Regions from separate parts of the Nocardia sp. NPDC058480 genome, predicted to be linked through region 3. Evidence: riboswitches for the same ligand, from Rfam matches in the RefSeq annotation. Region 3 holds a riboswitch; each other region holds the start of a gene.
The links. Region 3 has a riboswitch for S-adenosylmethionine ahead of ACFWO8_RS05165 (rhodanese-like domain-containing protein). Riboswitches for the same ligand answer to the same signal wherever they lie in the genome.
Positions count from the first base shown of each region.

Region 1: linked by a shared signal. The riboswitch ahead of ACFWO8_RS30675 (bifunctional o-acetylhomoserine/o-acetylserine sulfhydrylase) and the one ahead of ACFWO8_RS05165 (rhodanese-like domain-containing protein) in region 3 are both predicted to bind S-adenosylmethionine.
Region 2: linked by a shared signal. The riboswitch ahead of ACFWO8_RS24045 (aminotransferase class V-fold PLP-dependent enzyme) and the one ahead of ACFWO8_RS05165 (rhodanese-like domain-containing protein) in region 3 are both predicted to bind S-adenosylmethionine.
Region 4: linked by a shared signal. The riboswitch ahead of ACFWO8_RS29740 (amino acid ABC transporter permease) and the one ahead of ACFWO8_RS05165 (rhodanese-like domain-containing protein) in region 3 are both predicted to bind S-adenosylmethionine.

Region 1 is NZ_JBHXMN010000021.1:48,901-56,201, reverse strand. It holds gene ACFWO8_RS30690 (oxygenase MpaB family protein) at 1-700, opposite strand, end outside; gene ACFWO8_RS30685 (TetR/AcrR family transcriptional regulator) at 846-1,481, shown strand; gene ACFWO8_RS30680 (homoserine O-acetyltransferase) at 1,485-2,630, opposite strand; gene ACFWO8_RS30675 (bifunctional o-acetylhomoserine/o-acetylserine sulfhydrylase) at 2,627-3,943, opposite strand; SAM riboswitch class IV at 4,026-4,136, opposite strand; gene ACFWO8_RS30670 (NADP-dependent isocitrate dehydrogenase) at 4,695-5,912, shown strand; gene ACFWO8_RS30665 (MFS transporter) at 6,271-7,301, shown strand, end outside.
Region 2 is NZ_JBHXMN010000011.1:131,300-138,600, reverse strand. It holds gene ACFWO8_RS24045 (aminotransferase class V-fold PLP-dependent enzyme) at 1-1,301, opposite strand, end outside; SAM riboswitch class IV at 1,345-1,459, opposite strand; gene ACFWO8_RS24040 (MarR family winged helix-turn-helix transcriptional regulator) at 1,731-2,165, shown strand; gene ACFWO8_RS24035 (Pls/PosA family non-ribosomal peptide synthetase) at 2,322-6,233, shown strand; gene ACFWO8_RS24030 (M1 family metallopeptidase) at 6,233-7,301, shown strand, end outside.
Region 3 is NZ_JBHXMN010000001.1:1,102,242-1,109,542, reverse strand. It holds gene ACFWO8_RS05180 (amidohydrolase family protein) at 1-432, opposite strand, end outside; gene ACFWO8_RS05175 (FAD-dependent oxidoreductase) at 637-2,025, opposite strand; gene ACFWO8_RS05170 (hypothetical protein) at 2,216-2,674, shown strand; SAM riboswitch class IV at 2,720-2,839, shown strand; gene ACFWO8_RS05165 (rhodanese-like domain-containing protein) at 2,857-3,273, shown strand; gene ACFWO8_RS05160 (O-succinylhomoserine sulfhydrylase) at 3,284-4,492, shown strand; gene ACFWO8_RS05155 (Uma2 family endonuclease) at 4,623-5,237, opposite strand; gene ACFWO8_RS05150 (Fic family protein) at 5,377-5,928, opposite strand; gene ACFWO8_RS05145 (DUF3558 domain-containing protein) at 6,768-7,301, shown strand, end outside.
Region 4 is NZ_JBHXMN010000019.1:91,131-98,431, forward strand. It holds gene ACFWO8_RS29720 (glycosyltransferase family 2 protein) at 1-1,022, shown strand, start outside; gene ACFWO8_RS29725 (MFS transporter) at 1,256-2,788, opposite strand; gene ACFWO8_RS29730 (GlxA family transcriptional regulator) at 2,980-3,942, shown strand; gene ACFWO8_RS29735 (hypothetical protein) at 4,000-4,713, opposite strand; SAM riboswitch class I at 5,094-5,188, shown strand; gene ACFWO8_RS29740 (amino acid ABC transporter permease) at 5,347-6,342, shown strand; gene ACFWO8_RS29745 (amino acid ABC transporter ATP-binding protein) at 6,339-7,100, shown strand; gene ACFWO8_RS29750 (ABC transporter substrate-binding protein) at 7,133-7,301, shown strand, end outside.

The sequences.
Region 1 (7,301 bases), on a different contig from region 3:
TGAACCGGCCCAGCTCGCGCATCCACATCGGCAGGGTGGGAATCGTCGCCAGTGACAGCAGTCTGGCGCCGATCGCGAACGTCAAGCCCTTGCTCGGCGGCGTCCACAGCAGGTAATGCATGGCCTGCACCGCCCGCTCGGTGACGCACAATCGCGGCCGCACCCGTTCGAAGTAGGCATGCACTTCATCGCGGTTGCGCGGAACATCGGAGGGCTTGCAGGTCTGTAGCTCGGCGGCGATCACGCACTCGGCCCAGAACCGGTCCTCCTCGGCGGGGCTCAGCGGCCCCGGCCCGTACATCTCGTAGGCCTTGAGCACCGAATGCCACCCGGTGACGTGAATCCACAGCTGTGCCTCAGGGCTGTTGGCGCTGTAGCGCTTGCCGCTGACCGGTTCGATGCCCGTCATCGGCGCGTGCACCTTCATCAGATGCTCGGCGGCCTGGATGGCGGTGCGGCCGTCACCGAGGGCGACCAGCACGAAATAGGACAGCGTGTGGTCGAGCCGGACCGCGGGGTTGTCGTAGATCCCCTGTGAATCGGCGACCGCCGCGGTCAGGAACGGATCGAAGTGCTCGAGGGTGACGGCGCGCTGGAAGCCGATCAGCGCGGTCGGCGACCCCCACACCTTCCAGCTGGGGGAGTCCGGCCCGAAGAAGCCGTAGTCGTCGCGGCGCAGGGTCGACGGATCGAAAGCCATTGCACATGCTCCTTTGCAGTGCCGAGGCAGAGCCTCACAGGTGAATACAACACCACCGTAGCAATAGCGTGTGATGAATACAACGGTTGCGTAGGATTAGGTCGGACGCGGGGGTATCGTCCAGGGGAGAAAGGTAGGTGGGCGTGTGACCGCGACGCAGGAGCAACGACCGCGACGCCGCTATGCCCCGCGTCTGCCACCGGAGCAACGCCGCGCGCAACTGCTCGACGCCGCGTTCACCGTGCTCGGCCGGATGGAGCTGCACGAGTTGAGCATGGAGGCCGTCGCGCAGGAGGCCGGGGTGGGGAAGCCGGTGCTGTACACCGTGTTCAAGACCCGTGCCGAACTCGTCGAAGCACTGCTGGAACGCGAACGCGAACGCGGGCTGGATCAGATCGCCGATACGCTGCCGAAAGACTTGCTCGACACCGACCCGTTGACCGCGGCCTCGGCGACTGTCGAAGCCTTTGTCGGTGTGGCACTGGAGAATCCGGCCCGCTGGCGACTGATTCTCGCCACGCCGGCGAGCGCTCCCGACGAATACCGTGCGGCTCTTCGTGCTTCGCGTGCCGATATCTTGGAGCGCGCGGAATCGCTTGTCCGCATGGGAATTTCGCTGTCACCACGCTGGTCGAGCATGGATGCCGGGCTGCTCGCGAACTCGACCCTCACCGTCGCCGAAATGCTCGGTCGGCTGGCCGTGAGCGAGCCGGAAGCGTATCCGCGCGAACGGCTTCAGGCCTACGTCCGCTCGATCGTCAGCCTGCTGACCGGGCCGTGATGGTCAGCGGTTCTCCCGCGCCAAGCGCATCGTCTCGGTCAGCAACTTCGACACCGCGGCCGCCTCGGTGAGGAACCCGTCGTGCCCGTCGCGAGAATGCACGATCTCGAGACCCGCACAGCCCGGCAGCCCTTCGGCCAACTCGGCCTGAGTGTGCAAGGGGTACAGGCGATCCGAGTCGACCCCGCCGACCACGCACGGCACCGACGTCGAAGCCAGCGCGGCAGCGATACCGCCGCGCCCGCGACCCACATCGTGGCGGTTCATGGCCTCGCTGAGCAGCACATAGGTGGCTGGATCGAAGCGCTGACACAGCTTGTCGGCCTGGTGCTCGAGGTAGCTCTGCACCGCGTACCGTCCACCGGTCCACGGGTCTTCCTCGCCCTGGGCCTTGTTGGCGAAGCGGTGATCGAGTTCGCCCTCGGTGCGGTAGGTCAGGTGCGCGATGCGCCGGGCCAGCCCCATGCCGGTCATCGGCGCGCGACCGGTGCCGTGATAGTCGCCGCCCTGCCAGTCGGGATCGGCCGTGATGACGGCCATCTGGGTGGTCTGGGTGCCGATCTGATCGGCGGTGGCGCGAGCGCCCACGGCCAGCACCAGCGCGGCGCTGACCCGCTCGGGCAGGCCGATGATCCACTCGAGCACCCGCATGCCGCCCATCGAGCCGCCGACGACCGCGCCGAGCCGCTCGATCCCGAGCACCTCGAACAACCGTGCCTCGGCGTTCACCTGATCGCGAATGGTCAGCTCGGGAAACCGTGAGCCCCAAGGCTTGCCGTCGGAGGCGAGCGAGGACGGGCCGGTGCTGCCCTTGCAGCCGCCGAGCACGTTGGTCGCGATCACACACCACTCGTCGGTGTCGATCGGCGCGCCGGGTCCGACCATGCCTTCCCACCAGCCGGGTGCCCCGTCGGGCCCACCGACGACATGCGAGTCGCCGGTGAGCGCGTGTTCGACGAGCACCACATTGTCCAGGGTGGGCGAGAGCTCGCCCCAGCGTTGCACCGCCAGCCGCACATCGCGAACCTCGGCGCCGTTCTCCAGCGTCACGTCCCCGATGGCGACCACACCGACACGCCCGTCCGGGGGTGGCAGCAGGTCCACCCCGGTTCCGGGTCGGGCGATCGGCGATTCGGTGCTCACAGTCACGTCGTCGCCGCCGCGAACCCGGCCCGCAGATCGGCCAGAATGTCTTCGATTCCCTCGATACCCACGGCGAGCCGGACCAGGCCGGGAGTAACGCCGGCCGCCAGCTGCTCTTCGGGCGTCAACTGCGAGTGCGTCGTCGACGCTGGGTGAATCACGAGGGAACGCACATCACCGATGTTAGCTACATGGCTGTGCAGGCTGAGCGCGTCCACGAACTTCTTGCCCGCATCGACACCGCCCGCCAGCTCGAACGCCACGATCGCGCCCGCGCCCTTGGGCGCCAGCTCCTTGGCCCGCGCGTGCCAGGGCGAGGACTCGAGCCCCGCATAGAACACCGCGTCGACGCCCGGCTGCTCGGCGACGAACTTCGCGACCGTCTCGGCATTGCTGACGTGCCGTTCGACGCGCAAGCTCAGCGTCTCGATGCCCTGCGCGATGAGGAACGCGTTGAACGGCGAGACCGCCGCGCCCAGATCGCGCAGCAACTGCACGCGCGCCTTGAGCGCGAACGCGGGCGCGCCCAGATCGGCGAATACCGCACCGTGGTAGCTGGGGTCGGGCTCGGTGAAACCGGGGAAGCGTGCTTGGCCGTCGGCGTCGCGCACGGTCCAATCGAACGTGCCGCCGTCGACGATCACGCCCGCCACGGCCGTACCGTGCCCACCCAGGTACTTCGTCGCCGAATGCACGACGATGTCGGCGCCGTGGGCCAGCGGCTGGATCAGGTACGGGGTGGCGACGGTGTTGTCGACGATCAGCGGAAGGCCGTTGGCGTGCGCGACACCGGCGATGCCGGGAATGTCGAACACCGCACTGCTCGGATTGGCGATGGTCTCGCCGTAGAACGCCTTGGTGTTGGGCTGGATCGCCGCTTCCCACTGCGCGAGGTCATCGGGATCCTCGACGAACGAGACCGTGATCCCCAGCTTGGGCAGCGAGTAGTGGAAAAGGTTGTAGGTGCCACCGTAGAGATGCGGGCTGGACACGATGTGGTCGCCCGCGCTCGCCAGGTTCAGGATCGCGTAGGTCTCCGCGGCCTGTCCGGAGGCCAGCAGCAACGCCGCGACGCCACCTTCGAGCGCGGCAACCCGCTGCTCCACCGCGTCCTGAGTGGGGTTCATGATCCGGGTGTAGATGTTGCCCGGCTCGGCGAGGCCGAACAGCGCGGCGGCGTGATCGGTGTCGCGGAAGGTGTAGGAGGTGGTCTGGTAGATCGGCAGCGCCCGCGCGTTGGTGCTCGCGTCGGGGGCCTGGCCCGCGTGGACCTGCTTGGTCTCGAAGGACCAGTTCTCGGGCAGGGAAGAGTCAGTCATGTCGTGCTCCAGTGGGTGTGCGCCGGGGGGATCTCGTCAACTGGGTCGGATCGACGGGCAACAACACATGGGGGCCTCCTGCAATGCGCGCTTGCTCTCGACTTTCGAGAGCCCGGTCATCACCCGGAGCACCCCACCGCAGCTGGAGGGTTGCCGACCAGCGAGCCGGGGCTTGGCGCTGGTACTCATGACCTTGCCGTCATGTTAACCGGACATCTCCCACGCGCGGAAACTTCCCCCGCATTTCACGCTGAAGATCACTCGGTCGACGGTGTGCCGAAGCCGGGCGTGTCGTCGACCGGTGCGAAGGTAGCGCCGCCGCCGTGGTGATCGCGGTGATGATCCGTGACAAGCCGGAAAACCTGATCGAAGGCGACGAACACGATAACCGAGTGCCGATCGCGGCCTGACCTATACGCAGAGCCGCGATAAACCACTGATTTCGCGAGGACATGGGTAACTCACCGGGGACGGGCTGAATTAGCCCGTCCCTTGCCGCCAGCCGCCAGCGTAAATCTCGCGGCACGTAGTCTGGCCAGAAGTCCCGGGGAGGCGGAACAGCCGTCCCGCACAGTGGGGCCTCCCATCGCGGTGAGGTGGGGGACAGCAGTACGCTCGTCTTGTTTGCACCACACGTCCCGCAGACAACGCGGGGCATATACGTTGTCTGTTGGAACTGCTGGGGTCCGCTCACAAGCGTGTTCGCCTAGCCGTGCAATAAGGGCACCCACCGAGGAGGACACGAAGATCCATGTCCAAGATCAAGGTTGAAGGCACCGTTGTAGAACTCGACGGCGACGAGATGACCCGGATCATCTGGCAGTTCATCAAGGACAAGCTGGTCCATCCCTATCTCGACGTGAACCTCGAGTACTACGACCTCGGTATCGAGTACCGCGACAAAACCGATGACCAGGTCACGGTCGACGCGGCCAACGCCATCAAGAAGCACGGCGTCGGCGTCAAGTGCGCCACCATCACCCCGGACGAAGATCGGGTGAAGGAATTCGGTCTCAAGAAGATGTGGCGCTCGCCCAACGGCACCATCCGAAACATTCTGGGTGGCACCATCTTCCGCGCGCCGATCATCATCTCGAACGTGCCGCGCCTGGTGCCCGGCTGGACCAAGCCGATCATCATCGGCCGCCACGCGTTCGGCGACCAGTACCGCGCCACCGACTTCAAGGTCTACGAGGCGGGCACCGTCACGCTGACCTTCACGCCGGAAGACGGCAGCGAGCCGATCATCCACGAGGTCGTGAAGATGCCCGAAGACGGCGGCGTCGTCATGGGCATGTACAACTTCAAGAAGTCCATCGAGGACTTCGCGCGGGCCTCGTTCAACTACGGCCTGCAGCAGAACTACCCGGTGTACCTCTCCACGAAGAACACCATTCTCAAGGCCTATGACGGCATGTTCAAAGACACCTTCCAGGAAGTCTTCGACGCCGAGTTCAAGGCCGAGTTCGACGCGGCGGGCCTGACCTACGAGCACCGCCTGATCGACGACATGGTCGCCTCCTCCATGAAATGGGAGGGCGGCTACGTCTGGGCCTGCAAGAACTACGACGGCGACGTGCAGTCCGACACCGTGGCCCAGGGCTTCGGCTCGCTCGGCCTGATGACCTCGGTGCTGCTCACCCCGGACGGCAAGACCTGTGAGGCCGAGGCCGCGCACGGCACGGTCACCCGGCACTACCGCCAGCACCAGCAGGGCAAGCCGACCTCGACCAACCCGATCGCGTCGATCTTCGCCTGGACCCGTGGCCTCGAACACCGCGGCAAGCTGGACAACACCCCCGAGGTGATCGGCTTCGCGCAGGCGCTCGAGGACGTGGTCATCAAGACCGTCGAGGGCGGTCAGATGACGAAGGACCTCGCGGCGCTCGTCGGCGGGGACCAGGGTTACCTGAGCACCGAGGAATTCCTCGGCGCGCTGGACGCCAACCTGGCTCGCGCACTGAAGTGATGTGCTGCGTTTCGCGCTGAACCGCGAAACCGCACGGCTGTAAGAAAGCGCTCGCATCGAATCCGATGCGAGCGCTCTTCCGCCTCTCCGCGTATTCAGGCCGGACTCGAGTGACGTGAGACCTGCGTCGGCGGCCTGCGGGATCAGTGGTGGTTCGGTTTGCTCGACCCGGTGAGTTACCCATGTTCTCGCGAGATCAGTGGGTTGTTTGCCGGGTCGATTTCGTGCACGGTGGGCTAACTCACGCTCTGCTCGGGTAGCGAATGGGTACCCGCGCCCGTTGCATGGAGGCGTGACTTCTTCCATTGCAGCCCCTGATCGCCTCGGCGAGCCACGTACCAGCTGGCATGTCCCGGCGATGCTCGCGTTGGCGCTGGGTGGATTCGGAATCGGCACCACCGAGTTCGTGACCATGGGGTTGCTGCCCGACATCGCGCGGGCCTTCGATATCTCCGAGCCGTCGGCCGGGCACGCGGTGTCGGCGTACGCGCTGGGTGTCGTGGTCGGCGCGCCGCTGATCGCCGCGTTGTGCGCGCGGGTGGCGCGCAAGAAATTGCTCATCGTGTTGATGGTCGCGTTCGCCATCGGCAATATCGCCACGGTCCTCGCACCGACTTTCGGCACGCTCGTGCTGGCCCGCTTCGTGTCCGGCCTGCCGCACGGCGCGTACTTCGGTGTCGCCTCGCTGGCGGCGGCCACCCTCGCGCCCGTCGGCCAGCGGGCCAAGGCGGTCGCCGCGGTCATGCTCGGGCTCAGCGTGGCGAATGTGATCGGTGTGCCTGGCGCGACCTGGCTCGGTCAGCATCTGGGCTGGCGTGACGCCTACGTGGTCGTCGCCGTGATCGGCGTGGCGACAGTGGCCGCCCTGTGGCGCTACGTGCCCGCCCTGACCAGCATGAAGATCACCAACCCGATGACCGAATTGGGCGCGCTGCGTCGCCCGCAGGTGCTGCTCACCCTGGCCGTCGGCGCGATCGGCTTCGGCGGCATGTTCGCCGTCTACACCTACATCGCCACCACCATGACCGACGTCGCGGGGATGCCCATCGGCGCGGTGCCGATCGTGCTCGCGCTGTTCGGCCTCGGCATGATCGTGGGCAATATCGGCGGCGGCATCCTCGCCGACCGCGGCGTCGACCGCTCGATCTTCATCGCCATGATCGCGATGGTGGTCATCCTCGCCGGCTTCGTCCTGGCTGCCCACAACCCCATCACCGCCTCGATCGGCGCCTTCCTCGTCGGCGCCTCCGGCGCGGCCTTGGCCCCCGGCCTCCAAACCCGCCTCATGGACGTGGCAGCCGACGCCCAAACTCTCGCCGCCGCCCTCAACCACGCCGCCTTGAACATGGCCAACGCCGCCGGCGCCTGGCTCGGCGGCCTCGTCATCGC
Region 2 (7,301 bases), on a different contig from region 3:
GGGGCCGCGCCTTCGGGGGAAGAGGCGGTGAGGGGGCGGGTTTCGGGGGTGGGGTTCCAGTGGCCGTCGGTGGCGGCGTAGGTCCAGGTGGGGCCGTTGGTGACCAAAGTGGAGACCGCTTCGATCAGGCGGTCTACGTCGGCGGCGGTGGTGCCGAGGCCGATGCTGGCTCGGAGCGCGGCGTCGAGGCCGAGGCTGGTGAGCAGCGGGTGGGCGCAGAAACGGCCGTCGCGGATGCCGATGGCGTGTTCGGCGGAGAGGTAGGCGGCGACCTTGCCGGGGGCGTAGTCGGCGATGGTGAAGGCGACGATGCCGACACAGTCGGGGCTGTCGGACCAGATATTGACCAGGTTCACGCCGGGGACCGCGGACAGGCCATCGCGGAGACGGTCGGCCAGGAAGCGTTCGTGGGCAACGAGTTCGGTGGGGTCGATCGCGGCGAGCGCGTCGCAGGCGGCGGCGATAGCGGCCGCGCCGAGCACGTTCGGCGAACCGGCCTCGTGCCGCTGCGGCGCGCAAGCCCATTCGACCTCTGACACACCGACATTGCGCACCGCACCGCCGCCTGCCAGGTACGGCTCGCCCTGGTCCAGCCAGTCCCGCCTGCCAACGAGCACGCCCGAACCGAACGGCGCGTACAGCTTGTGCCCGGAGAACGCGAGGTAGTCGATCCCGCTCTCGCGCAAGGAGATCCGCCGATGCGGCGCCAACTGCGCCGCATCGACGAGGATGCGGGCACCACACAGGTGGGCGATGGTCGCGAGCCGTTCCAGCGGCAGCACCTCACCGGTGACATTGGATGCCCCGGTCACCGCGAGCAACGCGGCAGGCTTGCTGCACAGCTCGGCGACGATCCGCTGAATCGTCTCCTCGACGGTGTCGGCGGCCCGCACGACCCGGCGACCGTGCGCGGTCCACGGCAGGAAGTTGGCGTGGTGCTCGATATCGAGGACCACGGTCTCCCCCGGCACGCACCCGGCCAGCAGGTTCAGCGAATCGGTGGTGTTGCGGGTGAACACGACGACCTGGTCGGCGTCGGCGTCGAGGAACCGGGCGACCGCGCCACGAGAAGCCTCGTAGCACTCGGTCGAGATCCGCGAGGCGTACCCCGCGCCCCGATGCACGCTGGCGTAGAACGGCAGCAACTGCGAAATCCGGTCGGTAACCTGCTTCAACGCCGGCGCACTCGCCGCGTAGTCGAAGTTCGCGTAGGAGCTGGTGCCGCCTTGAACGAGCGGAACCCGCAGGTCAGCACCGGAAACGGCGGCGATGGCACAGGTGGGGTCGATTACAGCGGTCATGACGAAATCCCGTCGGCTCAGGGACCCGCTCCAGAAGAGGTGAGGTCCGCGCTTGCCGCGTCCAATTCGGACGTCGGCCTGGTCGTCACCCGGAGCACCCCACCGCGGAGGAGGGTTGCCGACCAGCAAGCCGGGGCTGAACGCTGGTACTCGTGACCTGCAACGAGAGTGACAGACGGCAGCCGGACCTGTCAACCACCCACCACCGACTGCGCCCCGAGTCCGCGCCGACGCCGCACGACATCTCCCGGTTCAGCACGACGGCCGGGCCGTTTCGACCGCAGCGGGAAATCGGCTGTCCGCGTGCGATTTACCCTGACAAGATTGCCGCGAGTTGCCCGGTCACGCCCATTCCTCAACCATCTATGCACCCCATGATGGAGCATCCAAATGATTGGGCTCCTCCACTATTTGCTATAGTTCCCGCTCATGTCCACGAACACGAACTCCGTCCGCGGCCTGCCGCGCTATCCGGTGTACGCGCTCGGCCGGCTCACCAAGGCGCTACACGCCGAGATCGACGTCCCGTTGCGCGATCACTGGGTGCTCACCTTCATCTCCGAAAACGCCGACCTGACGCAGAAGAAAGTGGGCGACGCGCTCGGCATCGACCGCAGTGAAGTCGTCCGCCTGATCGACGCGCTGGAGCGCGCCGACCTGGTCGAACGCACCCGCGACGGCAAGGATCGCCGCAAATACCGGCTGCGGATCACCGAGGCAGGCCGCAAGCAGTGCAAGCGCACCGACAAGCTGATCGCCGAAGCCACCGCGCGCGTGCTCGGGCGCCTCGACGAAGACGAACAACGGACGCTGCACCGGCTGGCGGTCATCGCCCTCGGTGAATTGCCGGAATCGCCGTCGTGAACAGCGCCGACGGCACGCCCCGCGCTGCCGCTCGGCAACACCCGCACCGAGTACCGTTGGCATCTGGTGACCATCCTGTTTGCCCTCCGGTAACCCGCTCATGAAACAACAGACACCACCGATGGGGGTCAACCGATGAGAGGTGGACTGAGCACGATGCTCGAGCCACACACTGAGGTACCGGCGGTCCTTCGCGACCCACTGCTGCGCGCTGATCTCGCCGCGCCGCCGCGCACCCTGGTCGACATCCTGACCAGCACCGCCCTCGCGCATCCGGACGCACCGGCCATCGACGACGGCACCGTCGTGCTCGGCTACATGGAACTGATCGCCGCGATCGAGGCCAGGATGGCCGAGCTCGTCGAGGCGGGCGTGCGACCGGGCGACCGGGTCGGCGTACGGATGCCGTCGGGCTCCGCCGCGCTGTACGTGACGATTCTGGCCGTGCTCTACTGCGGCGCCGCCTATGTGCCCGTCGACGCCGACGACCCGGAGGAGCGAGCCAAGCTCGTCTTCGGCGAGGCGAGGGTGAGCGCGATCGCCACCGGCGACGGCATCGAGTCGGCCACCACGGCCGCGGGCGACCACGACTGGAACACCCTGCCCACCCCCGCCGACGACGCGTGGATCATCTTCACCTCCGGCTCCACCGGCACCCCCAAAGGTGTTGCGGTAACTCATCGCAACGCCGCCGCCTTCGTCGACGCCGAGGCCCGCCTGTTCCTGCGGAAGGCCCCGATCGGCCCCGGCGACCGCGTGCTGGCCGGGCTGTCGGTGGCCTTCGACGCCTCCTGCGAGGAAATGTGGCTGGCCTGGCGCAACGGCGCCTGCCTGGTCCCCGCCCCGCGCGACCTGGTGCGCACCGGCGCCGATCTCGGCCCATGGCTGATGCGCCGCGAGATCAGCATCGTCTCCACGGTGCCGACACTGGCCGCGACCTGGCCCGCCGAAGCGCTGGAATCGGTGCGGCTGTTGATCTTCGGCGGTGAGGCGGTGCCTCCGGAGCTGGCCGAACGGCTGGCGGGTGCCGACCGCGAAGTGTGGAACACCTACGGCCCCACCGAGGCAACTGTGGTCGCCTGCGCGGCGCTGCTCACCGGTGAGATGCCCGTTCGCATCGGCCTGCCCCTCGACGGCTGGGATCTGACCGTCGTCGACCCGCAGGGCAACCCGGTGGCCGAAGGCGAAACCGGTGAACTCGTGATCGGTGGCGTCGGCCTGGCCCGCTACCTCGATCCAGCCAAGGACGCCGAGAAGTACGCGCCGCTGCCCGCCCTCGGTTGGGACCGCGCTTATCGCAGTGGCGATCTGGTGCGCAACGACTACCAGGGCCTGATCTTCCTCGGCCGCGCCGACGACCAGATCAAGATCGGCGGCCGTCGCATCGAACTCGGCGAGCTCGACAACGCGCTACAGCACCTGCCCGGTGTCAGCGGCGCGGCCGCCGCGATCCGAACCACCAAGGCGGGCAACAAGATTCTCGTCGGCTACCTCACCGGCGCCGGTCCCGGCTTCGACGCGAAGAAGGCCAGAGAGATTCTGGCCGAACAACTTCCGGCGCCCCTGGTGCCACGCCTGGCGATCGTCGCCGACCTGCCGACGCGCACCTCCGGCAAGGTCGACCGCGACGCACTGCCATGGCCGCTGCCGAGCGCCGACGAACCCGCCGAGACCGGGCTGTCGGGCACGGCGGCCTGGGTGGCCGGCCTGTGGGACGCGATCCTCGGCGCCGAGGCCACCGATCTCGATGCGGAATTCTTCGATCTGGGCGGCGGTTCGCTGTCGGCGGCGCAGCTCGTCGGCGCGATGCGTGAGCGGTATCCGCACATCACCGTCGCCGATCTCTACGACCACCCGCGCCTTGGCTCGCTGGTCGAACTTCTGGACGGCAGCGCACCGGTGGCGGCCGTGGACGTACGTGTCGTGCAGCCGACACCGCTGCGCGCGCAGATCACCCAGGTGCTCGCCACGATTCCGCTGACCACCCTCACCGGATTGCAGTGGGTCACCTGGCTGACCGTCGTGTCCGGCATCGCGGGCTGGTCGGGTTCGCTGCCGTGGTTGCCGCGCCTGTCGTGGTGGTGGATTCTGCTGGCCTTCGTGCTGTTCATCTCGCCGATCGGCCGGATGACGATCTGTGTGGCCGGCGCCCGAATCCTGCTCGCCGGGTTGCGTCCCGGTTCCTACCCCCGCGGCTCGTCGGTGCACTTGCGGCTATGGGCCGCTGTACGTCTGTCCGAAGCCAGCGGTGCCGAAAGTCTTTCCGGCGCACCGCTGATGGTCCCGTTCGCGCGGGCGCTGGGCGCCAAGATCGGCAAGGGCGTCGACCTGCACAGCCTGCCCCCGGTCACCGGCATGCTCGAACTCGGCGACGGCGCCAGCGTCGAACCCGAAGTGGACCTGTCCGGCTACTGGGTCGACGGCGACATCGTGCACATCGGCGGCATCACCATCGGTGACGGCGCGGTGATCGGTGCCCGCTCGATCCTGCTGCCCGGCACCAAGATCGGCAAGAAGGCCGAGATCGCCCCCGGTTCGGCGGTATCGGGCAAGGTCCGCGGCGATCAGGAATGGGCGGGCTCGCCTGCCACCAAGACCGGTAAGGCACCGCGCCGCTGGCCCGACCACTCCCCCGAACGCGCCAGGCACTGGCTGGTCGTCTTCGGTCTGTCCTCGATGGTGCTGGCCGCGATGCCCGTATTCGGCCTCGCCGTCGGCGGCACGTTCATCGCCTGGTGGGTCCGCCAGGAGACCACCATCGGCGCCGCCGCCCTGCGCGGTTTCGCCATCCTGCCGCTCGCCACGCTGCTCAGTCTCGGCGCGTACGCCGTGGCCACCGTGCTCGCGGTGCGCCTGCTCAGCATCGGTTTGCGCGAGGGCTACCACCCCGTGCGCAGCCGGACCGGCTGGCAGGTGTGGGCCACCGAACGCCTGCTCGACTCCGCGCGCACCTTCCTGTTCCCGCTCTACGCCAGCCTGCTCACCCCGGTCTGGCTGCGGCTGCTCGGCGCGAAGATCGGCAAGAACGTCGAGGCGTCGACCGTGCTGATGCTGCCCAAGTTCACCGTGATCTCCGACGGCGCGTTCCTGGCCGACGACACCATGATCGGCAGCTACGAACTCGGCGGCGGCTGGCTGCGCATCGGCGAATCCAAGGTCGGCAAGCGCGCCTTCCTCGGCAATTCGGGCATGACCGCGCCCGGTCGTCGCGTGCCGAAGAACGGCCTGGTCGCGGTGCTCTCGGCGGCGCCGAACAAAGCCAAGGCGGGGTCGTCCTGGCTGGGTAGCCCGCCGGTGCGGCTGCGTCGCGCGACCGAATCCAGCGACACCTCACGCACTTTCGATCCACCGCTGCGGTTGAAGCTGGCCCGCGCCTTCGTGGAGACCTGCCGGTTGATCCCGGTGATGGTGACCTTCGCGATCGGCCTCGGCGTGCTGCTCGTGCTCGCGCTGATCGCCGAGCACACCGATTACCTGGTCGCCGCGCTCGTCTCCGGACTGGTGCTGATGGCCGCCGGCGCGCTCGCCGGTGCCATCGCCGTGGCCGCCAAGTGGTTGATAGTCGGGCGAATTCGCGCGGTGGAGTATCCGCTGTGGAGCTCGTTCGTGTGGCGCAACGAGGTCTCCGACGCGTTCGTCGAGACCGTCGCGGCGCCGTGGTTCGCGCGGGCCGCCACGGGTACTCCGGTGATGAATCTGTGGCTGCGCGGACTCGGTGCCACGATCGGCCGCGGGGTATGGTGCGAGTCCTACTGGCTACCGGAGGCGGACCTGGTGACACTCGGTGACGGCGCGACCGTGGAGCGCGGCTGCGTGGTGCAAACGCACCTGTTCCACGACCGGATCATGTCCATGGACACCGTGACACTCGACGCGGGCGCCACCCTCGGCCCGCACTGCGTCGCCCTGCCCGCCGCCCACATCGGGGCGGGCGCCACCATCGGACCGGCGTCGCTCGTGATGCGCGGCGACGTGGTTCCGCCGTCGACTCGCTGGTGGGGAAACCCCATCTCGCACTGGACCGATCCCGCCTCGACGCGGGAGTCGAGGCAGCGCGGAGCCGCCTGATGCGGAGCAAGTTCTACGAGGATCCCATCGATACGTACTTGCCGCAGAACGGCAATCGCGGCTACCGGGTGTCGCGCTACGAGCTGGAACTGAGCTACAAACCGGCCAGTAATCGGCTCGCCGGACGGGCGGTGGTCATCGCGATCACCACCGCGGTGCGGCCGTGGTTCACTCTCGACATGTCGCAGGCGCTGACGGTGTCGAAGGTGCTCGTGAGCGGGTTGAAGGCGGCGAAATTCGTCCATCAGCAGGGCAAGCTCGCGGTCACCCCGCAGCAGAAGATCCCCGCCGGTGGCGTGCTCGAGCTCACCATCCACTACTCGGGCACGCCCAAACCGGTGCGCGGGCTGTGGGGCGAGGTCGGCTGGGAGGAGCTCACCGAGGGTGCGCTGGTCGCGAGCCAGCCCAACGGTGCCGCCTCCTGGTTCCCGTGCGACGACCACCCGAGTTCCAAAGCGACCTACCGGATTTCGATCACCACCGACAGTCCGTTCTATGCCGTGGCGAACGGCACCCTGGTCGGCAAGCAAGCCAAGGCCAGCCAGACGACCTGGGTGTACGAGATGGCCGAGCCGATGGCGAGCTATCTGGCGACGATCCAGATCGGCAACTACCGCAAGTACCGGGTCGGCGCCGTCGGCGAACCGGTGCCGATGCACGCTGTCGTCCCCCCGCGGTTGCGGGTGAACTTCGACCACGACTTCGCGCGACAGCCGGAGATGATGGCGCTGTTCACCGAGAAGTTCGGGCCGTACCCGTTCGACGATTACACCGTGGTCGTCACCGATGACGAACTCGACATCCCGATCGAGGCGCAGGGCATGTCGATCTTCGGCGCCAACCATTGCGATGGCAAGCGCGGCGCGGAACGTCTTGTCGCCCACGAACTCGCGCACCAGTGGTACGGCAACAGCCTCACCCTGAAGCAGTGGCGCGATATCTGGCTGCACGAAGGCTTCGCCTGTTACGCGGAGTGGATCTGGTCGGAAGCCTCCGGTGGACCGACCGCCGATCAACTGGCTCGGGCCGCGCGCGCGAACCTGGCCCGTCAGCCGCAGGACATCATCA
Region 3 (7,301 bases):
GGGCAGCTTCGAGATCACCGGTTGCAGCGAGGCCAGCATCTGACCGTCGATGTAGAGCTCGACGTGCCAGCCCGCCAGCTCGTGCGCGCGCAACGCCTGCAACGTCATCTCGGTGATGTCGGCGGCAGCGCGCTTGAGATTGAACCGCAGTGCGCGCACACCGGCTTTGTTCAACTCGAGGATCTCGTCGTCGGTGGCATCGAGATCCAGCCGGGTCACGCCGACCCAGTCGGGACCGAGCGCGGACAGTGCTGCCTTCAGATACGTCTGATCGGCGCCTTGAAAAGACGCGCTGACGACAGCACCGCCGCGGACATCGAAGTGCCCCATGCGCTTTCGATAGTCATCGATCACGTAGGGCTCGGGTAGATAGCCTTCGTTCTCGATCAGCGGAAACCGCGGATCGATGATGTGGACGTGGGCATCGAACACTTGTACAGAATGCCTTATCTTTGGAGCGCTGGCACGCTCGAGTTCGCGGCCCCGCCGGTCCCGCTGTTGCGGACTCGAGACTAACGCCTTCGGCGTAGCGCTTTCGAGTCCGCAACAGCGGGACGGCCGCGAACCGCCGCTTCGCGGCGGACCCTCCTCGAGGTCGGGTCGTGCGGGGTTGCGTGCCGTGTGGCCGCGGCGGTGTCAGGCCTTGTTCGGCTCGGACGCGCGCAGCATGTCCTCGCGTTCGACGACCTTCACGCGCTCACGGCCTTCGGGCTCGCCGAGGGCGCGCTCGTGGGCGTCGAGGCGGTACCAGCCTGCCCAGGTGGTGAACGGGATGCCCTTGCCCTCGAGGAACTCGGTGACGGCATCGAGCTCGGGCTTGGGCGCGGGAGCGAAGGCCTTGGCGTCGTCGAGCAGGCAGGCGATGGTCTCGTTGGCGTCGCCCTTGGTGTGGCCGATCAGGCCGACCGGGCCGCGCTTGATCCAGCCGGTCACGTAGGTGGCGGGCATGAACCGGGCGTCGCCAACGGCTGAGTCGTCGGAGATCACGCGACCGGCCTCGTTGGGCACGGTGCCTGCCTGATCGTCGAACGGCAGCTGGGTGACGTTCTGCGAGAGGTAACCCACGGCGCGGTAGATGGCCTGGATGTCCCAGTCGGTGTAGTTGCCGGTGCCCTTGACGTTGCCGGTGCCGTCGAGCTGGGTGCGCTCGGTGCGCAGGCCGGTGACCTTGCCGTCTTCGCCGAGTACCTCCGAAGGGGACTCGAAGAAGTGCAGGAACAGCTTGTGCGGGCGGTCACCGTGGTCGCGGATGGCCCACTGCTCCAGGGTGTTGGCGACCATGTCGACCTGCTTGGAGTTGCGGCGGGCGGCTTCGGAGCCTTCGTCGTAGTCGATATCTTCGGGGTTGACGATGACCTCGATCGTCGGCGAGTGATCGAGTTCGCGCAGTTCGAGGGGGGTGAACTTGGCCTGGGCGGGGCCGCGACGACCGAAGACGTGGACCTCGAGGGCCTTGTTGCCCTTGAGGCCTTCGTAGACGTTCGGCGGGATCTCGGTCGGGAGCAGTTCGTCACCGGTCTTGGCGAGCACGCGGGCGACGTCGAGGGCGACGTTGCCGACACCGAGGACGGCGACCTTCTCGGCCTCGAGGGGCCAAGCGCGCGGGACGTCGGGGTGGCCGTCGTACCAGGACACGAAGTCGGCGGCACCGTAGGAACCGTCGAGGTCGATACCCGGGATGGCCAGGGCACGGTCGGCGTTGGCGCCGGTGGAGAAGATGACCGCGTCGTAGAACTGGCGCAGGTCGTCGAGGGTGATGTCGGTGCCGTAGTCGATGTTGCCGAGCAGTCGGACCTGGTCTTTGTCGAGGACCTTGTGCAGGGCGGTGATGATGCCCTTGATCCGCGGGTGGTCGGGGGCGACGCCGTAGCGGATCAGGCCGAAGGGCGCGGGCATGCGCTCGTAGAGGTCGATGCTCACGTCGGCATCGGACTTCATCAAGGCGTCGGCGGCGTAGATACCGGCCGGTCCCGCACCCACGATCGCAATGCGAAGTGGGCGAGTCGCTGCACTCTGTTCGGTCATATCTACGCGCACCCTTTGGTCGAGAACTGATTTGACGGCGTCAACTTAGCTTAGGCTAAGTCGGTATACCGGCTTACTGGCAGCTGCCATCCCACGCGGCAGCCGACGCAATCAAGGCGATTCTAGCTGCGGCGACGCGGGCACCCGGCGCGCGGTGTGGCTGCCCGCGCGGGTCTGTCAGGATTAGAGCATGAACGAGGAGCAAACAGGCTCGGATGACCAGCCCGTAGTGGTGGATCAGACCGACAAGCGTTCCATCGTCCCGTTCGTCGCGGCCGCGGTGATCGCGATCATCGTGCTCATCGGCATCGTGGCGGGCGGACTGCTCTCACCCGCTGAGAAAAATGTCACAGAGGCCGACCGTCTCGCGGCCGCCGTCACCAACTATATCGACGCACGCTCGCGCAGCGACCTCCGTCCGCCGACCGGTGTGGCCTGCCCCGGCTTCGACGAGGAGAAATCCGGCCTCACCGAACAGCTCGGTGGCCCGAAATCCACTGTCACGATCGACGGTAAGGGCTTCCAGAACGCGACCGTCAACGGCGATCGCGCCAAAATCGACGCCGCCCTCGTGGTCAACGGCAATCCGTCGACCAACACATGGAAACTCGCCCGCGTCGACAGCGCGTGGCTGGTGTGCAGCTTCTGAATCGTTTGACACGATGACCGGTGCCGAGGCAATCTCAGATCGCAAGGTCATGAGTGCCAGCGTCAAGCCCCGGCTCGCTGGTCGGCAACCCTCCTCCGCGGTGGGGTGCTCCGGGTGACGACCTGGCCGTGTGTTCGGGGATTTCCGGCACGGCAAGAGCGGATTCACGCAGGAGGATCGACATGACTTACGCCGGCGACATCACCCCTGAGAAGGCGTGGGAGCTGCTCACCGAGCACCCCGGCGCCGTGCTGGTCGACGTGCGCACCGAAGGCGAGTGGGCACACATCGGCATTCCCGACACCAGCTCGATCGAACGCCCGGCCCACTTCATCGAGTGGGTCGACGGCACCGGCACGCGCAACCCGGCGTTCGGCGTGCAGCTCGAGCAGGCGCTCGCCGGTCGCCCCGATGACGCACCGGTGGTGTTCCTGTGTCGCTCGGGTCAGCGTTCCGCGCACGCGGCGAACCTGGCGACGGCGGCGGGCGTGGCACCGTCCTACAACGTGCTCGACGGTTTCGAAGGTGGTCCCGACGCGTTCGGTCAGCGCGGCAGCACCGGTTGGCGCGCGGTCGGCCTGCCGTGGCGTCAGGCATAAGGAGAAAAGCATGATCACCGGTGGTTCTTTCGACAAGCCACTGCCCGAGGGCGTCGGTCCCGCCACGCTCGGCGTGCGTGGCGGTCTGCGCCGTTCCGGCTTCGACGAGACGTCCGAGGCGCTGTACCTGACCTCGGGTTTCGTCTACGAGAGCGCCGAAGCCGCCGAAGCCGCGTTCACCGGCGACGTCGAGCACTTCGTCTACTCCCGCTTCGGCAACCCGACCGTGGCGATGTTCGAGGAGCGCATCCGGCTGCTCGACGGCGCCGAGGCGGCCTTCGCGACCGCGTCCGGCATGTCGGCGGTGTTCACCGCGCTCGGTGCCTTGCTGAAGGCAGGCGACCGACTCGTCGCCGCCCGCAGCCTGTTCGGTTCCTGTTTCGTGGTCTGCAACGAGATCCTCCCGCGCTGGGGCATCGAAACCGTTTTCGTCGACGGTGACGACCTCGAACAGTGGGAGCAGGCCCTCTCCGTTCCCACCCAGGCCGTCTTCTTCGAGACCCCCGCCAACCCGATGCAGACCCTCGTCGATGTCCGCAAGGTCACCGAGCTCGCCCACGCCGCGGGCGCGAAGGTGGTGCTGGACAACGTCTTCGCCACTCCTTTGCTCCAGCGCGGCTTCGAACTCGGCGCCGACGTGGTCGTCTACTCCGGCACCAAACACATCGACGGCCAGGGCCGCGTTCTCGGCGGCGCCATCCTCGGCGCCCAGGATTACATTGACGGCCCCGTCAAAACCCTGATGCGCCACACCGGCCCAGCCCTGAGCCCCTTCAACGCATGGACCTTGCTCAAGGGTCTGGAAACCATGCCGTTGCGCGTGCGCCACGCCACCGAGTCGGCCCTGCGAGTGGCCGAATTCCTGGAGACCAAGAGTTCGGTCGACTGGGTGAAATACCCCTTCCTGGAATCACATCCACAACACGCACTGGCCAAGGAACAGATGTCCGGCGGCGGCACTGTCGTCACCTTCGCCCTCAACGGCGAAGACGGCAAGAAACAAGCCTTCGAGGTCCTCAACCGCCTCCGCATCATCGACATCTCCAACAACCTCGGCGATGCCAAAACGATGATCACCCACCCCGCCACCACCACCCACCGAGCCATGGGCCCTGAGGGTCGAGCCTCAATCGGCTTGTCCGACGGGGTAGTACGCATCTCGGTCGGCCTGGAAGACCTCCAAGATCTCCTCGGCGACCTCGATCACGCGCTGAGCTAGCCGCAGGCTGTGCCAAAGGTCAGCCTGTCGAAAACGAGCCACCTCCGGCGGGATGACCCTTGGCTGCCCACTCCTCCGTCTGATCGCCAAATTCTTCGAATGGGTTCTAGGCCTGCTGTTTTGAGCGGACTCACGGACGACGCGGCAGCGGACTCTGAAGATCCTCGAACATGATGGCTACTCTGACCGGCTCGGTCAGAACCAGGGCATCGGTGTGCTTGGTCCAGCCGACATACCGTCGTCCTGACCAGTCGAGACGCAGCTCCTCGATCATGGCGATGTGCTGCCAGTCCTTGTCGAAATGGACGATCAGGTACACCGGAATACCCGCGCGAGCATAGAGCTCACGCTTGATACCGATGTCGTTGTCGATCGTGCCCTCCGACGTCACCTCGACAACGATCAGTGCTTGGTCGGCGACGTGTTGCGCGTCGTAAGGGCCGTCGGAACAGTCCCGCAGGATCAGGTCCGGATATCGTGCGCGCAGCCGACGTGCTGGGTCAGTATTGTCGCTATCGGCGAGCCGCATCGGTGTGTCACCGTGTACTTCGCGGCATGGCCCGTTCGGGTCGATGCCGTACTCCAGCGCCGATCGGAGCCGATGCACCACGCGATCGTGCACGGGACCCTGCGCCATACATTCGACCATCACACCGTCATGGATCTCGCCGAACGCATCTGCGGGCCCGTCTAGAAATTCCTCGGCCGTCACCAGCCGCGGGGCGTCATTGCGCGGTGGCGACATGACGCCAGACTACGCCAAACCGTGACCACCAACCCCGGTTTGTGCCGCGCGTGATCCTGTCGATAGCGGCAGATCAACCACGGGTGCAGCGGAAGAGGCGGGAGGTCTGGTGGCGGAAGTCTACGGACTGACCATCCGCTCATAGCGCGGGGCGAGACGGTAGGTCCGACTCTTTCGGGAAGGGTCGTCGATTTCGAGGAAGTCGTCCGCGATCCACTTGCGCACCAACGTGTTCGCGGTGCGCACACTGATTCCCAGGTGCGTGGCGATGTCGGATGTGGTGACTACTACGCTGATTCGGAAGAGTTCGAGTAGCCGACGTAGTCGAGGATCGAGTGTGCGGAGCGTGGCGGCATCGTCGACGTGTCGCGTTTCGGGGGTTCTGGGCGACGTCGGCCGCGCGGGCACGCACCGATCCCAGTGCCGCCGCCATGCTTTCGCAGAAGAAGTCGAGGAAGCTGGTGAGGTCTGCTTCGGCATGGCCGAGGTAGTAGTTGTGTGAAGGTCCGACCGTCAATGCGGCGTAGTAGTCGGACAGATTGCGGGCATAGTGCTCGTCCAGCGAATAGATGCTCTTGAGCCCATAGCCCGCGCGGTGCAGCACCAGCGTCGTGAGCAGACGCGCTGTCCGGCCGTTGCCGTCGTAGTACGGGTGGATTGTGGCGTATTGGTAGTGAGTGAGCGCAGCGATCAGGGGGCAGGCAGTTTCCGCGTGTCTATCTGAGTGTTGATCCAGTCGAACAGACCCGCCATCAAGTCCGGTACATCAGATGCCTCGGGCGGCATATATACGACACCTCCGGACGCCCCTTCGCGAATTACGTTCTGGCCGGGGCGGTATGGAGTTGGGGTGCATTTCCCGTACATGACAAGCCCATGGACACGCTGTAAGTCCGCCTCTGCGATTGGGCCGGGCGTGGTGGCCGCAGCTTCGATGCGCTCGAGCGCGCGGTAGTAGTTGCGCACCTCCGCCTCATCGCGTTCACGCCCCGGAAAGTGGTTGCCTGCCAGCGCTTCGGCAACCTGCGGCAGGGTAAGCCGGTTGCCTCGATCTGCGTGGAGTAGTGGGTGGCCGCGAGTCGTGCGGTCTCGCGAAGCCCTGCGAGAACATCGACATTGATCGGCAGTTCCATGATCACCTGCCGATCGGCCTCGATGGCCATCAGCGCTGTCGCCGTCGCGGGGCTGATCGTGAACCTCGGCTCGAACATCACCCGATGCTACGGATAAACGGCAGAAAAACCGCAGATAATGTGTGTTTATCTTCGTGATAGTCAGATCAACCGGCGTGTTGTACTGAGATTCCTCGTGTCGAGGCAGCGGCAGATCAATCACCAACCCTGCGGCAGTGGCGACACCACCTGAGGTCAGCGTCGGTGAGTGCTGAAAGAGGCTCGGCGACTCGAAATCCTCGATGGTGAGTTCGGCGATGTCCCGCGGTCGATATGGCCACGATGGAGACGGTGCGGCTTGACGAAACTTCGGGGGGGGGGGGCTTAGTCTTCCCCTGTCGTGCACGGGAGGGGACGCATGAATCGCCTGGTCAGGCCCAAATATGTGATGGTTGCCCCCGTTTTGGTCGCGGTCGCTGCCGCGCTGCTCGGATGCGAAGGCGAGTCTACGGACGGCGGTTCTGCTCCGACAAGCGCCCTGTCGGTCAACGGGCGTGAACTCGCCAAAGACGTGCCGACCGGCTTCGATCCTTGCGCCGATATCCCAACGCAAGTAATCACCGACGAAAAGCTGGGCTCGAAGAAGTCAGACCTCACCGAGGCGCCGGGGGGCGTCGTCTGGAAGGGCTGCGACTGGGTATACGTCGGCGGTGGCGGATACGCGATGAGCGTGCGGATGACGAACCTCACCGTTGCGATGGTGCGAGACCGCAAGCTCCCGGAGTCGAACGAGTTCACCGTCGGAGGCCGTGAGGCGATCGCTTGGCGCCAGGACGCTGGCCGCAGCACCAAGGACGTATGCGACGTCAACGTCGCAGTGCGTGGCGGGAGCATGGAGATCAACGTGGTAAATCCGCCGTCAGGTCGAGATACCGGCCACCTGGACTCGTGC
Region 4 (7,301 bases), on a different contig from region 3:
GCGACGAAGCCGCGCGCCTGCCCGCGCTGATCGCCGACCTGCGCGCCCAAACCGGCGTCCCCCGGATGAACGTGCTGATCCTCGACGACGCCTCCACCGACGGCACCGACGAAGCCGCACTGGCCGCGATCGCCGGCGACGAGCGCTTCACCGTGCTGCGCTCGGCCGCGCACCCCGCCCCCGGCTGGACCGGCAAAGCCGCCGCGTGCGCGCGCCTGGCCGCCCGCACCGACGCGGCCGCCCTGGTCTTCGTCGACGCCGACGTTCGCCTGGCCCCCGACGCCGTCGCCGCAGCCGTCACCGAATTGCGCAGGCGCGGAGCAGGTTTGGTCTCGGCCTGGCCGGCGCAAGAATCAGGTTCGACCACCGAGCGCCTCGTCCAGCCGCTGCTTGCCTGGTCGTGGGCCTCGACCCTGCCCATCGGCCCCGCCAACCACAGCCTGCGCCCGTCCACCGCCGTCGCCTGCGGCCAGTTCCTCGCCGTCGACGCCGCGGCCTACCGCGCGGGCGGGGGTCACGCGGCCGTAGCAGCCAGCGCCACCGAAGATCTCGACCTCGCCCGCGCCGTGCGCCGAGCGGGCCACCGCACCGCCCTGGTGACCGCGGGCCCGGCCGCGAACACCCGAATGTATACCGGCACAGCCGAACTCACCGACGGCTACACCCGGTGGCTGTGGTCGGCCTACGGCGGCCGTCTCGACACCGGCGCCGCCATCGGAATCCTTGCCGCCCTTGCCTATTGGATCCCTCCGCTGGCCGCCCTGTTCGGCCGGGGTCGCACCCGCCGCGCCGGTCTTCTCGGTTACCTGGCGGCTGTCACGAGCCGACTCACTGCCCGCGCCACCGAAACCCGCCGGGCACCTACCGGCACAGACCTCGCCTCAGCCCTGGCCCACCCGGTAGGGATAGCCCACTACCTCACCCTGTGGACCCGCTCCCACCACCGCCACCGCACCGGCCGATTGCGCTGGAAACAGCGACCTTTGGTGACACCCGACGACACCATCGCCCGCCGCGCCTGACCAGCAGCACTCCCCGTCGACGCCGCGGCGATCCCCGTCGACCGTGGCAGTCGTGTCCCGGTTGCGCTGCCACCTCACCACCGGATCCCGTCCGCCGTGACGGCGATTTCGCTCGCGGCGCACCCAGTCGAATCGGCCGATTTTGTCATCGACCTCGGCGTATCGTTCCACGTCCATCGCGAATTCGAGAAAGTCCGCTGGCTGGCATGGCATTATCTGCTGCGCCCGCGCTTCTACCACTTCGCTGCCTCCTTCAATTCCGTTGTCGCACCAGCTATTTCGAGTCCCTCGCGGACGAGTTTCGCGTTCCTCGGCAGCGCGAGGAAGCCGAAGGACAGCAGGAGCATGATGCCCGCGCCATACCAAAGGGTGTAGCGGAAGGTATTGGCGAAGTTGAGCGCATTGGCATGCTCGCCTGCCTCGGTGAGCACGCGGGTCACGGAGGGATCGGCCGCAGCGGCTACCCGGCAGCTTTCCGGTTCCTCGGTGGGATCGACCTGTGCCGATCGATCGCGGACGCAGGCTCGGAATCCGGCGGCTATATCAGCCTGCACCGGGCCGGGCAGACCTTGTGCGGCGAGTTCGGTCCGCACTCGTGCCGCCGCCTCGTCGGCACCCCGCGCGGAATCGTGATCCAGTTGGGTGAAGAAGACGATCCCGACAAGCGCGACACCGAGCGCGATTCCGAGCTGCTGTCCGGTGTTGAGCAATCCGGAGGCCGCTCCGGCGGCGCGGGTGGGTACCTGACCGAGCACCAGGTCGATGGTCGGCGCGACCACGAATCCGAATCCGATGCCGATGCCGACCAGCGGAATCATCATCTGCCACGTCGTCGTCGCCTGGCCGTAGTGCTGAACCAGAGCGCCATAGCCGACGAATCCGGCACCGGTGACGAGTCCGCCGGTGACCAGGACACGTCTACCGAACCGGGGTGCCAACACACTGGCCGAAGTACCCGCACCGACCCCGGTAGCGACCGCGAAGAACAGCGAGGTGAGCCCGGCGCGCAGGGGCGACCAGCCCAGCCCCGCCTGCATGAGCAGCGTCCATGCCAGGAAGAAACCGCCGAAACAGATCCAGAACAAGAGCCAGCTGACAAGACCGAGCGTGAACGGACGTGACTGGAAGAGACTGAGGTCGATCAGTGGCGATCCATCGATGCGTCGGCGTCTGCGTTCGTAGCTGATCAGGGCCACCACCGCCACCGCCGACGCCGCCATCATGGCGAAAGTCCATGCAGGCCAGCCGAGGCGGCGGCCCTCGGTGAGCGGATAGGTCAGCAGCAGACCGCACACCGCGCTGTACACAGCGATTGCCTTGGCACGTTCCCGTTCGGGGAACGACTCCCGGAGGATCGCGAGAATTTGCGGCACCATCAGGCCCGCGGCCAGGCCCTGGAGGAATCGGGAGGCGATCAACATGGCCGGGCCGGCGCTCAGTCCGCACGCCGCCGACGCCACCGTGAAGAACACCATTCCGGCCAGGAAGACTCGCTTGCGGCCGTAGAGGTCGCCGAGTCGCCCACCGGTGATCAGGATCGCGGCGAAGGCGAGCACATAGGCGGCGATGATCCATTCGATCTGGGCGTACTGGGCACCGAGGTCTTCCTGAATGGTCGGCACCGCGACGTTGACGATGGTGACATCGAGTAGGTCCATGAAGCCGGCCGCCAGCGTGGTCGCGAAGGCGATCCAGCGTCGTGGGTCGGCCGGCGTCGAGTCGATATGAGGCGGTTCAACCTGACTCGGTTGACGGTGCGAAACCATGATTTCCCTGTCTCGGTTCGAGTGTCTGCTCTTCGACCGAGCGCTAACGCTAACGAAACCCCCCGGAACTCCGGAACAGGCTGGATTGCCAGCTTCCAACGGATTCCAGCCAATGCCTTCACCTGCACATATATGAATATCAACCCGCTGAACGCCTGGCAGTATTTGCCCACTACGCCTGGCCTATTGCCATGCATACGGTGGCTGTCCTGGCCTTGGACAAGGTCATTCCCTTCGATCTGTCCACGCCGATCGAGGCATTCGGGCAAACCCGGCTGCCCGACGGCCGAGCGGCGTACCGAGTCCGCGTCTGCGCCGCTACTCCCACCGTCGACGCCGGGACATTCGTCCTGCAATCACCATGGGGCCTGAACGCACTGACCGAGGCGGACACGATCGTGCTGCCCGGCTGTGCCGAGCCCACCGCGCCGATCCCGGACGAGGTGACCGCCGCCTTGCGGCGGGCCGCGGCCGACGGCACCCGGATCGCCTCGATCTGTTCCGGCGCGTTCGTCCTGGCCGCCACCGGGCTACTCGACGGACATCGCGCCACCACGCACTGGCGCGCCACCGACGCGCTGGCCGAGTGCTATCCGTCGATAGAGGTCGACCCGGATGTGCTGTATGTCGACAACGGCCAATTCCTCACTTCCGCGGGCGCATCCGCTGGTCTGGATCTGTGCCTGCACATGATTCGCCGCGACTACGGGTCGGCGGTCGCCGCGGACGCGGCCCGCCTCGCAGTGGTGCCGCTGGAGCGCGAGGGCGGCCAAGCCCAGTTCATCGTCCATGACCGCCCACCGACACCGTGTGGCTCCACGCTCGAACCAGTGCTGCACTGGATGCAGGAGAACTCGGCCGCCGAGCTCACTCTCGAAGACATCGCCGAGCATTCCGGGATGAGCACCCGGACACTCAACCGGCGTTTCCGCGAGCAGACCGGCACCACACCGCTGCAATGGCTCCTACGGGCCCGGGTACGTCAGGCGCAGCATCTGCTGGAAACCTCCGATCACCCTGTCGAACGCATCGCGGGACAGGTGGGATTCCACTCCCCCACCGCCTTTCGGGACCGCTTCAAACGGATCACCGGCACCACCCCCAACGCCTACCGAGCCGCCTTCCAGACCAGTCGATCGACCGCTGGGCACTGACTCGACGTGGTGCGTCCTGAAACGGCTACCGCTGAGCCCAACGCTGACCGGCCAGTTTCAGGCGACCTCGGTGATGCCGATGGTCGGGAAGAAGAAGCAGGAGCGGCCTGCGTTGTCGGTGGTGCCGAAGACGGCGGCCAAGACGGTGCCGCGGCCGGTGTCGACGGGGACGGCGCGGACACCGCCGACGGGGATGGCGGCGAAGAGGAAGTCGCGGATGGCGGTTTCGGCGAGCGGGCGCAGTTCGGCGGGGACCTCGGGCGGGACCATGGCGCGCACGATGTCGGCGATCGGGCCCATCGAAGCCATGCCGCCGCGGCCGGTGCTGATATTGAGCCAGGCCACCTGCATGCCGGAGGTTTTCGTGGCGGCGGTGTCGGGGGCGAGGCCGTAGGGCAGGAAGGTGAACAGGGTTTGGCCGGATTTCACGGCCGAGAGGTCGAGGCCGGGGATCGGGAGGGTGTTCGCCGGCCACGGGCCCGGCACCGCACCGGCGACGGCGGGGACCAGGCCGGTGCCGTCACCTGTGCAGTTCGCGGCGACCGTGGGGTAGAGGAAAGGCTGGATACCCATGGCTTTCAGCGTCTCGACCACGGTTTGATAGGCGCCGAGGAGATCTCCCGGACCCGCGGCGGGCGTGGCGTTCGGTGCGTCCCGGGTGACGACGGGTGTCACCGGCGCGGCCGGTTCGGCGGCGACCGGTGGGGCGGCCAGCAGTAGCGTGGCGGCGCAGGCCGTCAGCGCGGTCAGTGTGGTGGAACGACGCGGCATGATCACGACGTACTCCTCATCGACGCAGAGAAGGCCGACGCTACCGCGTGCGGTAGGTGAATCCGGACAGGTGAAGTAACCGGCCGTTCGGCGCGTCGCAATCTCGCAGCGAACCCACCGGTACCTGTCCGCGGCCCGGTATTCAGCCTTGCGACGAAGGCGCCGGCCCCAGGACCGCCAACCCAGAAAGTTGCCGGTCACCCGGCCTCCACAATCGCGTCCGACCAGTGCCCGCGCAGGCCGTTGACCACACCGAACCGGGGCAAGTATGCCGGTACCCCCTGCCGGTTCCAAGCTCTGCGCTCACGCTGATTTCTACCGTTGTGCGCAGTCACGCCTGTGCCACATGCTGATTCAGCTCGGGCCAGACAGCCGGGGCACAACCATCCAGAGCGACCGAGAGACCTGGCTCTACGACGTCGCAGCAACCCGCCCCGTTCAGGGGTGCGGGTGCTTCTGCCGGGATCGATGGAGGAGATCGTTGTGATGACTGTGGGATATCGCCGCCGACATATCGACCAGTGCCGGGTGACAGCGACGGCATGTCGAGCCTGAGCGCCGCCAGATCGCGAACCCGTAGCTGGCCGGGTGGAGGTCACCGCGCCTCGTTCCACTGTTTTCCGAAGGACTCCCATGACCGCGTCCGCCGTATCCGGCGCCGAGACCGCGCCCGCACCGCCGGGCGATGTTCCCCCCGCTGAGCCGATATCCGCCGCCGAGGCGACCGACCTTCCCCGGATCGCCGGATCGTGGCACCCGTGGCGGTGGGTCGTCGCGGCGGTCGCGCTGGTGGTGGTGGCCCAGTTCGCGCACGGTCTGATCACCAATCCGGGTTGGGACTGGGGCACTTTCGCCCAGTACTTCACCGCGAAGTCGGTGCTGGCCGCGCTCCGGGTGACCATCGAGCTGACCCTGTGGGGCACCGTTCTCGGTTTCGCCATCGGCACCCTGCTGGCGATCGGGCGGGTATCGAACAATCCTGTGCTGCGGGTGATCGCCTGGACCTACATCTGGGCGTTCCGTTCGATCCCGCTGATCGTGCAGCTGCTGTTCTGGTTCAACATCGCCTACCTGTATCCCCGCCTGTCCGTGGGCATTCCGTTCGGTCCGGCCTTCTTCGATTTCGAAGTCAACGGTGTCATCAGCGGTTTCACCGCGGCGGTGATCGGTCTGGCCCTGCATCAGGCGGCGTACTCGGCCGAGCTGATCCGGGCGGGCTTGCTCGCCGTCGACAGCGGCCAGCTGGAAGCGGCTGCCGCGCTGGGCATTCCGCGCTGGCGGCAGTTTCGCACGATCGTGTTGCCGCAGGCCATGCGCTCAATTCTGCCGAACGCGGCCAATGAGGTGATCAGCCTGTTCAAGGGCACCTCGATCGTGTCGGTGATGGCGATCGCCGAGCTGTTCTACCAGGTACAGGTGATCTTCGGCCGCAACGGCCGGGTGGTGCCGCTGCTCATGGTGGCCACGGCCTGGTACATCGTGCTCACCACCGCGCTGACGATCGTCCAGTTCTACATCGAACGGCATTACGCCAAGGGCGCGCAGCGTGAGTTGCCGCCGACACCGTGGCAGCGGGTCCGCACCAAGGTCACCGAGATCGCCGCCGTACCCCGAGGAGCCACCAGATGAGCGCAGCGGTGCAGGCACGAGGAATTCGCAAGTCCTACAGCGGTACCGAGGTGCTGCGTGGCGTCGACCTGGCGGTGCGCACGGGCGAAGTGGTCGCGCTGATCGGCCCGTCCGGGTCGGGTAAGTCGACGTTGCTGCGAGTGCTCAACCACCTCGAGGCGCAGGACGCGGGCACGGTGCACATCGGCGGTGAGCTGATCGGCTACCGGCAACGCGGCAACACCCTGCGCCCGCTGCCCGACCATGCGGTGCGCGCCCAGCGCAGCCACATCGGTTTCGTGTTCCAGCAGTTCAACCTGTTCCCGCATCTCACGGTGCTCGACAATGTCGTGCTCGCCCCGATCTCGGCACAGCGCCGCCCACGCGGCGAGGTGATCGCCGAGGCGAAACAGCTCCTCGACCGGGTCGGCCTCGCCGATTTCGCCGACGCCTACCCGCGCCGGCTCTCCGGCGGCCAGCAGCAGCGCGTCGCCATCGCCCGTGCTCTGGCCTTGCGGCCGCGCCTGATCCTGTTCGACGAGCCCACCTCCGCGCTCGACCCGGAACTGGTCGGCGAGGTTCTGGCGGTGATCCGCGATCTCGCGCACGGCGGCACCGCCTTGGTGATCGTCACCCACGAGATCGGGTTCGCCCGCGAGGTCGCCGACACGGTGGTGTTCCTCGACGAAGGACAGATCGTCGAGCAAGGCGACGCCGCCACCGTTCTCGACCGCCCCGAACATCCACGCACGCAGGCGTTCCTGTCGCGCGTGCGCTGAGTATCCCTTCCCACGAACAGGTTTCGACACCGATGAAACTCTCCACGCTGATCGGCATCATCTCGGCGGCCACGCTGCTGACCACCGGCTGCACCGCCGATCCGGAATCCGCCGAGACCGTCCAGGCGGGATCGGTCACCTTCGACCTCTCACCCACCCAGGAGAGCAGGGTGCGAGTGGCGAAGGTCGATGCGATCGCCG